Regions from separate parts of the Nocardiopsis sp. iso_40 genome, predicted to be linked through region 2. Evidence: riboswitches for the same ligand, from Rfam matches in the RefSeq annotation. Region 2 holds a riboswitch; each other region holds the start of a gene.
The links. Region 2 has a riboswitch for thiamine pyrophosphate ahead of thiD (bifunctional hydroxymethylpyrimidine kinase/phosphomethylpyrimidine kinase). Riboswitches for the same ligand answer to the same signal wherever they lie in the genome.
Positions count from the first base shown of each region.

Region 1 (3,265 bases), 2.5 Mb from region 2:
CCGCGTCCACGATCACCGGGACGTCGGCCTGCTCGACGATCAGTTCCAGGTTGTGCGGGTTGCGGATGCCCAGTCCCGAACCGATCGGCGCGGCCAGCGGCATGACCGCCGCGCAGCCCAGCTGTTCCAGGCGGCGTGCCAGCACGGGGTCGTCGTTGGTGTAGGGCAGGACCGTGAAACCGTCGTCGACGAGCGCCTCGGCGGCGTCCAGCAGCTCCACGGGGTCGGGGAGCAGGGTGTGTTCGTCGGCGATCACCTCCAGCTTCACCCAGTCGGTGTCCAGGGCCTCGCGGCCGAGCCGGGCGGTGCGCACGGCGTCGGCGGCGGTGAAGCACCCGGCGGTGTTGGGCAGGGGCCGGATCCCGTTGCGCTTCAGCACGTCCCACACCGACCCCTGGGTGCCGGGGGCGATCCGGCGCATGGCCACGGTGGTCAACTCGGTTCCCGAGGCCAGGAGGGCCTCCTCCAGGACCTCCAGTGAGGGGGCTCCGCCGGTGCCGGTGATCAGGCGGGACCCGAAGGGGGTGCCCGCGATGACGAGGGGGTCGCCGGGGGCGCGGTCCGGGGTCCGCCCGGACGGGGCGGCCCCGGAGGGGACCGTTCGGGGCGCGGTCGTCTCGGACATGGTTCAGCCTCCCTGTACTGCGGTGAGTACGTCCACGCGGTCTCCCGCGGACAGCGCGGTGCCGGCCCACGCGGAGCGCCGCACCACCTCGTCGTTGACCGCCACCGCGATCCCGCCGGGGATCTCGCCGTTCCCGGACGACGTGAGGTCGCGTACGACCGCCGCCACCGTCTCGGCCGCGCTCTCGCGGCTCCGGCCGTTGATGATCAGTTCCACTGCTCTTCTCCCTGCTGTTCCCGCGCGGTCCCTTCCGCGCGCTCCCGGAGCGTGTCGTCGGCACCGCCGGGTCCGGGCGGCCCCTGTCCGGCGGTGAACCGGTCGGCGGCGAACCGGCGCGCGTACGCGGGCAGTGCGCCCCGGGTGAGGGCCTCGGCCACGGCGTCGCCGGTCGCGGGGGCCAGCAGCACCCCGTGCCGGAAGTGTCCGGCGGCCAGGTGCAGGCCGGGGACCCGCGTGGGTCCGAGGAGGGGTTCGTTGTCGGGGGAGCCGGGGCGCAGCCCGACACAGGTCTCGGTGACCTCCAGTTCGCTCACCCCGGGGACGAGTTCGCGCGCGTCCCGCAGGACCTGCCAGAGTCCGCCGGCGGTGAGGGCGGTGTCGTGGCCCAGTTCCTCCTGGGTCGCGCCCACGACGACCTCGCCCCCCTCCCTGGGTACGAGGTAGACCGGGAAGCCCCTGACCAGGCCGCGCACGGTGCGGTTGACCAGAGGGGGTTCGCCGGCGGGGACCCGGGCGCGCAGCAGCTGTCCCTTGACGGGGCGCAGCGGGGGCACCACGGGTTCGGGTACCCGGACGCGGTCGCCCCAGCACCCCGCCGCCAGGACGGCCTGGTCGGCCGGCAGGACGGAGCCGTCGGTCAGGCGCACGCCCAGACGGGCGCCGCCGGGGCCGGGGGAGGTGATCTCCTCGGCGTGTCCGCGGACCTCGCGCACGCCTTCCCGCTCACCGGCCAGGGCCAGGGCCAGGAGCAGTCTGCGGGGGTCCACGGAGTGGTCCTCGGGGGCCAGCACCCCGCCGCGCACACCCGGGGCGAGCGCGGGTTCGAGGCGGCGGCACTCGCGGCTGGTCAGCCGTTCGGTCGGCACGCCCAGGCGCCCGTGCAGCTCGTGCAGGCGGGTGAGGACGGCGAGGTCGTCGCGGTCGAAGGCGACCAGGAGCGTCCCCGTGCGCCGGTGGCCGACGTCCACACCGCTCACGGCCTGGAGCTCGGTGACGAAGTCGGCGTACAGGCCCGCCGAGCGCACGCCGAACTCCATCAGCTCCTCCTCGCCGAAGACCGCCTCGGTGGCGGGGGTGAGCATCCCCGCGGCGACGGTCGAGGCGGCGCGGGCGGAGGAGGGTTCGGTGACGGGGTCGGGTTCGACGAGGGTGACGGACAGGCCGCGCTGGGCGGCCCGCCAGGCGGTGACCCGGCCGATGACCCCGCCGCCGACCACGACCGCGGTATTGGTAGGACGAATCTTCTCGTGAGGGGGAGCGTCGAAGGTACGCACGGCGCCGTGTTCCACTCCCTTCGCCGGCATGATCCGGATCAGGTTCGTGCGGTCGGAGGCGGTGAGCCTCCCTCTCAGCCGGGTCCACCCGGCTCCCGCGGGACGTGTCTGTTCGACCCCATCCTAGGGCAGGGCGTCCGGCTCCGGCAGTGGCGGGGATCTCCGGGCGGGGGTGCGCCCCGCCCGGACGGATGGTCCCCGGGGGCCGGTCGGGTGTGGCAGATTGGTGGGGTGACACAAAGCGACCGTGAAATCGACGAACTCGTCGGCGACTGGCTGACCCTGCGTGAGGCGGCCGTGCCGCTGGGTGTGAGCCCCAATCGGATCAAGACGCTCATCCGCGAGAACCGCCTGATGGGCGTGGTCCGCGGTGGCGAGCTCTCCATCCCCGCCGCCTTCCTGGACGGCGAGGACCTCGTCAAGGGGCTGCCGGGCACCATCGTGCTGCTCACCGACGCGGGTTTCTCCACCGAGGAGGCCCTGCGCTGGCTGTTCACCCCGGACGAGAGCCTTCCGGGCACCCCGATCCAGGCCATGCGGGAGAACCGGGGCACCGAGGTCCGCCGCCGGGCCCAGGGGATGGCCTTCTAGTCCCGGGCGCGGCCCGCCGGGCACGCCGTCCCGGCCGCGCCCCTTGGGCCGCCGGGGCGTCAGGGCCTAGTGTGGTCGGTGTGAGGACCAGCCACGGAACCAGCCTGCGCAAGCGCCTGGACGCATCCCTTCTGTACCTGTGCACCGACGCCCGGACCGGGCGCGGCGATCTCGCGGAGTTCGCGGACGCCGCCCTGGCAGGGGGCGTGGACATCATCCAGCTCCGGGACAAGGACCTGGAGGCGCGCCAGGAGATGGCGGCGCTCGAGGTCCTGCGGGAGGCGTGCGAGCGCCACGGGGCGCTGCTCGCCGTCAACGACCGGGCCGACATCGCCCGGGCGGTGCGCGCCGACGTCCTGCACCTGGGCCAGCGCGACCTGCCGGTGCCCATGGCCCGCGACATCATCGGCGCCGATCCGATCATCGGCCGCTCCAACAACGACGCCGAGGCCGCCGAGCTCTCCGCGGAGGAGCCCGGGAGCGACTACTTCTGCGTGGGCCCGACCTGGGCGACGCCCACCAAACCGGGGCGTGCGGCCGCCGGTCTGGAACTGGT
Region 1 covers NZ_CM149666.1:1,977,647-1,980,911, forward strand. The annotation lists gene AC0VYD_RS08785 (thiazole synthase) at 1-625, opposite strand, end outside; gene thiS (sulfur carrier protein ThiS) at 629-841, opposite strand; gene thiO (glycine oxidase ThiO) at 832-2,148, opposite strand; TPP riboswitch at 2,117-2,227, opposite strand; gene AC0VYD_RS08800 (Rv2175c family DNA-binding protein) at 2,350-2,709, shown strand; gene thiE (thiamine phosphate synthase) at 2,790-3,265, shown strand, end outside.
Region 1: linked by a shared signal. The riboswitch ahead of thiO (glycine oxidase ThiO) and the one ahead of thiD (bifunctional hydroxymethylpyrimidine kinase/phosphomethylpyrimidine kinase) in region 2 are both predicted to bind thiamine pyrophosphate.

Region 2 (3,265 bases):
CTGTTCCTCCTCCGGTCACCGCTAGACTTGGCGCTGCCCGGCCCTGGGCCCGACGGCTCCCCTCCCCCATCACGCGGCCCGGGCCGTCAGAACTCGGCGCGGATCCGTGCATCGGGCCCAGAAGCGGTCACCACACGGGTCCGCGCGGACCAGCACCCCTACCCCCGCCGGTCTACCGTGGAGAACGGGACCGGCGGCCCCATCAGGACGGAGGACGGCGCCCCTCCCGGGAGTCCCCGGGCACGCGCCCGACAACATGGCCAAGTCAGTAGGCTCCTACATCTTCAACGCGGTGCGCGGCGGGGCCGTGGGCACCTCAGAGGCGCTGCCCGGTATCAGCGGCGGCACGGTCGCCCTGATCGTCGGCCTCTACGACCAGCTGATCGGCGGCGCCGGCCACATGGTCAGCGGGATCAAGCGCTACCTCACCGACGTCCCGCGCGGCCGCGGCAAGGACCGAGCCATGGCTCAGTTCCGCCAGGTGGAATGGTCCGTCCTGGTTCCCGCGCTGATCGGGATGGCGGTGGCCCTGGTGCTGGCGCTGCTGCTCATCGCCCCGTTGGTCGAGGAGTACACCCAGTACGCCTACGCCATCTTCTTCGGGCTCGTGCTGGCCTGCCTGTGGATCCCCTACACCGGTGCCGGCCGTAGCTGGCGGGCGGGCCACTACCTGATCGCCCTGGCCTTCGCAGCCCTCACCTTCTTCCTGACCGGCCTCCCGGGCGCCAACCTGCCCACGCACCCGGTGGTGGTCTTCCTCGTCGCCTCGGTCGCGATCTGCGCACTGGTCCTGCCGGGCCTGTCCGGCTCCTTCATCCTGCTGACCGTCGGCCTGTACGGGCCGACCAAGGACGCGGTGGGGAACCTCGACTTCGTCTACCTGGGCACCTTCGCCCTGGGCATGGTGACGGGCCTGGCGGTCTTCGTGAAGGTCCTCCAGTACCTCCTGGAGAACTTCCACCACATGACCCTGGTGGTCCTGACCGGCCTGATGGCGGGTTCCCTGCGGGCCCTGTGGCCCTGGCAGAACGAGGAGCGGGAGATCCTCCCCGCCACCGACGTCCCGGTGACGGTCACCCTCATGGTGATCGGCTTCGCCGTCATCGTCGGGGCCATCGTCTGGGAACGCCGCAAGCGGGAGCGGTTGGAGGCCGCCCAGCACCGACCGGACGTCACCGTCCACTGACCGGAACCGCCGGCCCAAGGGCCCAGGCGCGCCAACGCCTCCCGGGACCTCGGTTAGGGTCGGAACCACCACGAACACATACGGATGCCGGGGCCGCGGGGCCCCGGCGGCGCGGGGTGCCGGAGACAGACCTGCCGGCTGAGAGCACACCCGTCGAACCTGCCCTAGTTAGCACTAGCGAAGGAACGCCCATGAGCGCGTACAACGTCGTGTCCATCGCAGGAAGCGACCCCAGCGGGGGCGCCGGCGTCCAGGCCGACCTGAAGTCGTTCTCCGCCCACGGGGTCTACGGAATGACCGTGTTGACGGCGTTGACCGCCCAGTCCACACGCGGGGTCACCGGGGTGCACGGTGTCCCCGCGTCGTTCGTCACCGACCAGATGGACACCCTGTTCTCCGACGCGACCGTGCACGCGGTCAAGGTGGGGATGCTGTCGACCTCCGAGGTCACCGAGGCGGTCGCGGCGGCCGTGGACCGGTACGAGCTGCCGAACGTGGTGGTGGATCCGGTGATGGTGGCCAAGAGCGGTGACCGGCTGTTGGAGAGCTCCGCGATCGAGGCGCTGCGCAGCGAACTGCTGCCGCGTGCGGACCTGATCACCCCGAACCTGCCCGAGGCCGCCGACCTGCTCGGCGAGGCCGAGGCCACCGACCTCAAGCAGATGCGCGACCAGGCCGAGCGCCTGCTGGAGCTGGGCCCGCGCCGCGTCCTGATCAAGGGCGGGCACCTTTCGGGCGAGGAGAGCGTGGACCTGCTGGTCGACGGGGTGACGGAGCCGGTGGAGTTCCGGGCCGGGAGGGTGGACACCCGCAACACCCACGGCACCGGCTGCACCCTGTCGTCCTCGATCGCCGCCCTCCTCCCGCAGCGCCCGGACACGGTGACCGCCGTGGCCGACGCCAAGGATTACCTGACCCGGGCCCTGATCCGTGCCGGGGAGATCGACGCCGGCGGCGGCCAGGGCCCCGTGCACCATTTCCACCTCTGGTGGTAGCAGGCACAGCCACCTCTGGTGGTAGCAGGCACAGCCACCTCCGGTGGTAGCAGGCACAGCCACCTCCGGTGGTAGCAGGCACAGCCACCCCTGGTAGCGGCAGGCACAACCACCTCCGGTGGTGGCAGGGCGACCGCCCCCGAACCGTCCCTGGTACCAGGAGTCGCAGCCGCCCCCGGCCGGGGAGACACGAAGGGGGACCGGCCGCTGCGGCCGGTCCCCCTCCTGTCAGCCCGCCGGGTGCGCGGGGACGGGTGCGCTTCTGCGGGGCGCGCGAACGCCCCTAGCCGCGCACGTCGTCCATGACGGCGTCCGGGTCGCGCCAGTCGGGGTGGTCGAAGAACTTCTTGGTCTCCGCGACGATGACCGGCGACAGGAGCAGCAGGCCGACCAGGTTGGGCAGCGCCATCAGGCCGTTGGCGATGTCGCTGAACAGCCAGACCGAGTCGAGGCTGGCCACCGACCCGACGAAGATGATCACGATGAACACCAGGCGGTAGGGCAGGACGAGCCCGCGGCCGCCCAGGAACTCCACGCAGCGCTCTCCGTAGTAGGCCCAGCCGAGCAGGGTGCTGAAGGCGAACACCGCCACCGCGATCGCCACGACGTAGGCGCCGGCGGAGCCGAACGCCGGGCTGATGGTCCCCAGGCCCTCGGTCAGCGCCTGCGAGGTGAGCAGGGAACCGTCCTCGGGGTTCTCCACCTGCCACACACCGGTGGTGATGATGACCAGGCAGGTCATGCTGACCACGATGATGGTGTCGATGAAGGTCTGGGTCATGGAGACCATGGCCTGGCGGACCGGCTGGGTGGTCTTGGCCGCGGCGGCCGCGATGCCGCCGGTGCCCAGACCGGACTCGTTGGAGAAGATGCCGCGGGCGAAGCCCATCTGGATGGCGAGCATGACACCGGCCCCGACGAAGCCGCCGGTGGCGGAGGTCCCGGTGAAGGCGCTGACGACGACCAGCTGCAGCGCGGGCAGGATCGCGGCCCAGTTGACGATGAGCACGAGGAGGCAGATGCCGACGTAGCCGACGATCATGACCGGCACCAGTGCGGAGGTGACCCGCCCGATGCTCTTGAT
Region 2 covers NZ_CM149666.1:4,440,438-4,443,702, forward strand. The annotation lists gene AC0VYD_RS19300 (DUF368 domain-containing protein) at 257-1,186, shown strand; TPP riboswitch at 1,289-1,389, shown strand; gene thiD (bifunctional hydroxymethylpyrimidine kinase/phosphomethylpyrimidine kinase) at 1,378-2,181, shown strand; gene AC0VYD_RS19310 (alanine/glycine:cation symporter family protein) at 2,465-3,265, opposite strand, start outside.

Region 3 (3,265 bases), 440 kb from region 2:
CCCCACCCCGCGGGCGGGCAGCTGTTCGGAGAGCGACTACCCGTTCTTCTGCGAGTACACCATGCGCTGGCTGAAGGAGTCGGACCTGCTCGGCGGGAGCGAGGCCGAACGCGAACAGCTCATCAGCCGGGGCGGGTTCACCGTGCGGACCACGCTCGACGCCGCCACGCAGGACGCCGCGCAGGCCGCCATCGACAAGCGGGTCCCGCACGAGGACTCCACCAAGTTCGCCGCCCAGGCCTTCGTCGAACCCGGCTCCGGCCGGGTGCGCGGTCTGGCCCAGAACCTCCGCCACGGGTTCGACGACGAACAGGTCGGCACGACCTCGATCAACCTGGCGGTCGACCAGGCCGACGGCGGTTCCACCGGATACCAGGCCGGGTCGACCTTCAAGCCCTTCACGCTGGCCGCCGCGCTGGACGAGGGCCTGGGGTACGGCACCAGCTTCTCCGCGCCCAAGAGCATGTCGATCAGCGGTATGACCAACTGCGAGGGCGGCACGATGTCCTCGTGGAGCGTGCGCAACGCCGGTGAGAGCGACGGGGGCAGCCACAACATGATCAGCGGGACCAAGGGGTCGGTGAACACCTACTTCGCCCAGCTGCAGAAGCGGGTGGGCCTGTGCGACACCGCGGAGATGGCGAAGAAGCTCGGTGTGCACCGCGCCGACGGCGGCGAACTCGGGGTGTGGAGCTCGTTCACCCTCGGTGACCAGGAGGTCTCCCCGCTGACCATGGCCGCCGCCTACGCGACCTTCGCGGCCCGCGGCGAGTACTGCGAGCCCCGCCCGGTGCGCTCGGTGACCGACGAAGAGACGGGTGAGGAGACCAAGGCCAGCTCCGAGTGCGAGCAGGTGATCAAGAAGCGGACCGCCGACGGGGTCAACCACCTGCTCCAGCAGACCTTCAACGGCGGTACCGCCAACGGTCTGGGCCTGGGCCGTCCGGTCGCGGGCAAGACCGGCACCACGGACAGCGCCGCCTACGCCTGGTTCGCCGGGTACACCCCGAACCTCGCCTCGACGGTGGCCGTCGGCGACGTGCGCGGCGGTGAGAAGCACCCGCTCCAGGGCGTGAGCATCGGCGGCCGCTACTACGGCATCGTCTACGGCGGCACCCTGCCCGGTCCGATCTGGCAGGAGAGCATGCGCGGCGCCACCGCCTCGCTGCCCGCGGAGGGCTTCGCCGGTTCGCCGGGCGCCTTCGGTGACCCGAAGGCCGAACCGCCCAAGGAGAAGGAGGACGACTCCGACGCCTAGGGCGGAATCCGAGGCCTGGAACGGGGTTCGACACCCGGACCGGATCCCTTGCGGGGAACGGGAACGGGGCCGTCACTGGGCTGAACCTCCAAACGGTCACAGGGAGGGCTGTGGGGCGGAAACATCCCACAGCCCTCCTTGTTGCCCCATAATGGAGCCAATCCGACAGGGGAGCGCGTGAGCGCTGAGAGTGCGGCACCGAGCCGCAGACCCTTACACACCTGATCTGGGTCATGCCAGCGAAGGAAGTCATAGGAACCCGTCACCGTGCGCGTACCCGGGTACGCCGGTGTGGCGCTCTTGGCCACATGGGCCCTCGTCACCCCCGACGAAGGGACATCACCAGAATGAGTACCGAATCCGACCCCGGAACCGGCACCGGGCGGACGGGCTTCGTCCGTCAGATCCGCGAGAGGTTCCGGAGCTGGCGCACCGTCGACATCGTCGTGGCCGCCGTGATCGGCGTCGCCGTCGGCGTCGTCTTCTGGCTGTGGAACATCGTCTGGTCGGTCACCACGCCGCTGTTCGTCGCCTTCCCGCCCGGGCAGGCCGTCGTCTACGGCATGTGGCTGATCTCCGGCGTGCTCGGCGGCCTGATCATCCGCAAGCCGGGCGCGGCCCTGCTCACCTCGGTCGCGGCCGCCTCGGTCTCGGCGGTGCTGGGCACCCAGTGGGGGATCATGGTCATCCTCGACGGCACCCTCCAGGGGCTGCTGCCCGAACTGGTCTTCCTGGCCTTCGCCTACCGGCGGTGGAACATGGGCGTGGCCGTGCTCGCGGCCGCGGTCGCGGGCGTCTCCCCGGCCATCCGCGACAACATCGCCTACAACGTCACCTGGCCGCTCCACTACCAGGTGACCTACGGGGTGATCGTGGTGATCAGCGCGGCGGTCATCGCGGGTGTGGGGGCGCGTCTGCTCACCACGGCGCTGGCCCGCTCCGGTGCCCTGGCGCCCTTCCCGTCGGCCAAGGGCTGACCCGTGGCCGGACCCAACGCCCGCGGCGCGCGCGTGGAACTCTCCGGGTGGGGCTGGAAGCACTCGGGCCGTGCCGCCCACGCGCTGCGGGGCGTGGACCTGACCGTCGAACCCGGGGAACGCGTACTGCTGCTGGGCGCCTCCGGGGCGGGTAAGTCCACCCTGCTGCACTCCCTGGCCGGGCTCACCGGCCAGGACGGCGCCATCAGCGGAGACCAGGAGGGCTCGCTGCTCGTGAACGGCCGCCCGGCCGACCGGGGCAGGGGAGGTGTCGGGTTGGTCAGCCAGGACCCCGAGACCCAGTTGGTGATGGCCCGAGCCGGTGACGACGTCGCCTTCGGTCTGGAGAACCTGGGTGTGGACCCGGAGCTGATCTGGCCCCGGGTGGAGCGGTCCATGGCCGAGGTCGGTTTCCCCTACGGGCTCCGGCACTCCACCGGGGCCCTGTCCGGCGGTGAGAAGCAGCGCCTGGTCATCGCGGGGGCGCTGGCGATGCGTCCGCGCCTGCTGCTGTTGGACGAGCCCACCGCCAACCTCGACCCCGCCGGGGCCGGACTGGTACGCGCGCTGCTGGCCCGTCTGCTCACCGAGACCGAGGCCACCCTCGTGCTGGTCGAACACCGGGTCGCCGACGTCGTGGACCTGGTGGAGCGGGTCGTGGTGGTCGAGCCGGGCGGCGGAGTGATCGCCGACGGGGCGCCGGGGAGGGTGTTCGCGGAGCACGGCCGCTCCCTGGCCCGACAGGGCGTGTGGATCCCCGGGAACGAACCGGTGCCCGAGGTGCCGCCCGCGCCCGGCGGCCCGGCCCTGGTCGAGGCCGTCGGTGTCACCGCCCGCACCCCCCTCCAGGTGGGCGTGCGGGCCGCACCCCGGCGGACGGTGCTCGACGGGGTGGACCTCTCCCTGGCGGCCGGAACGGCGACCGCCCTGACCGGCCCCAACGGCGCGGGCAAGTCCACGCTGCTCACGATGCTGGCCGGCCTGTCCAAACCGCACCGGGGCCGGGTGCTGCCGCGCGGACCGCTGGCCG
Region 3 covers NZ_CM149666.1:4,884,137-4,887,401, reverse strand. The annotation lists gene AC0VYD_RS21180 (transglycosylase domain-containing protein) at 1-1,258, shown strand, start outside; TPP riboswitch at 1,416-1,523, shown strand; gene AC0VYD_RS21175 (ECF transporter S component) at 1,606-2,235, shown strand; gene AC0VYD_RS21170 (ABC transporter ATP-binding protein) at 2,239-3,265, shown strand, end outside.
Region 3: linked by a shared signal. The riboswitch ahead of AC0VYD_RS21175 (ECF transporter S component) and the one ahead of thiD (bifunctional hydroxymethylpyrimidine kinase/phosphomethylpyrimidine kinase) in region 2 are both predicted to bind thiamine pyrophosphate.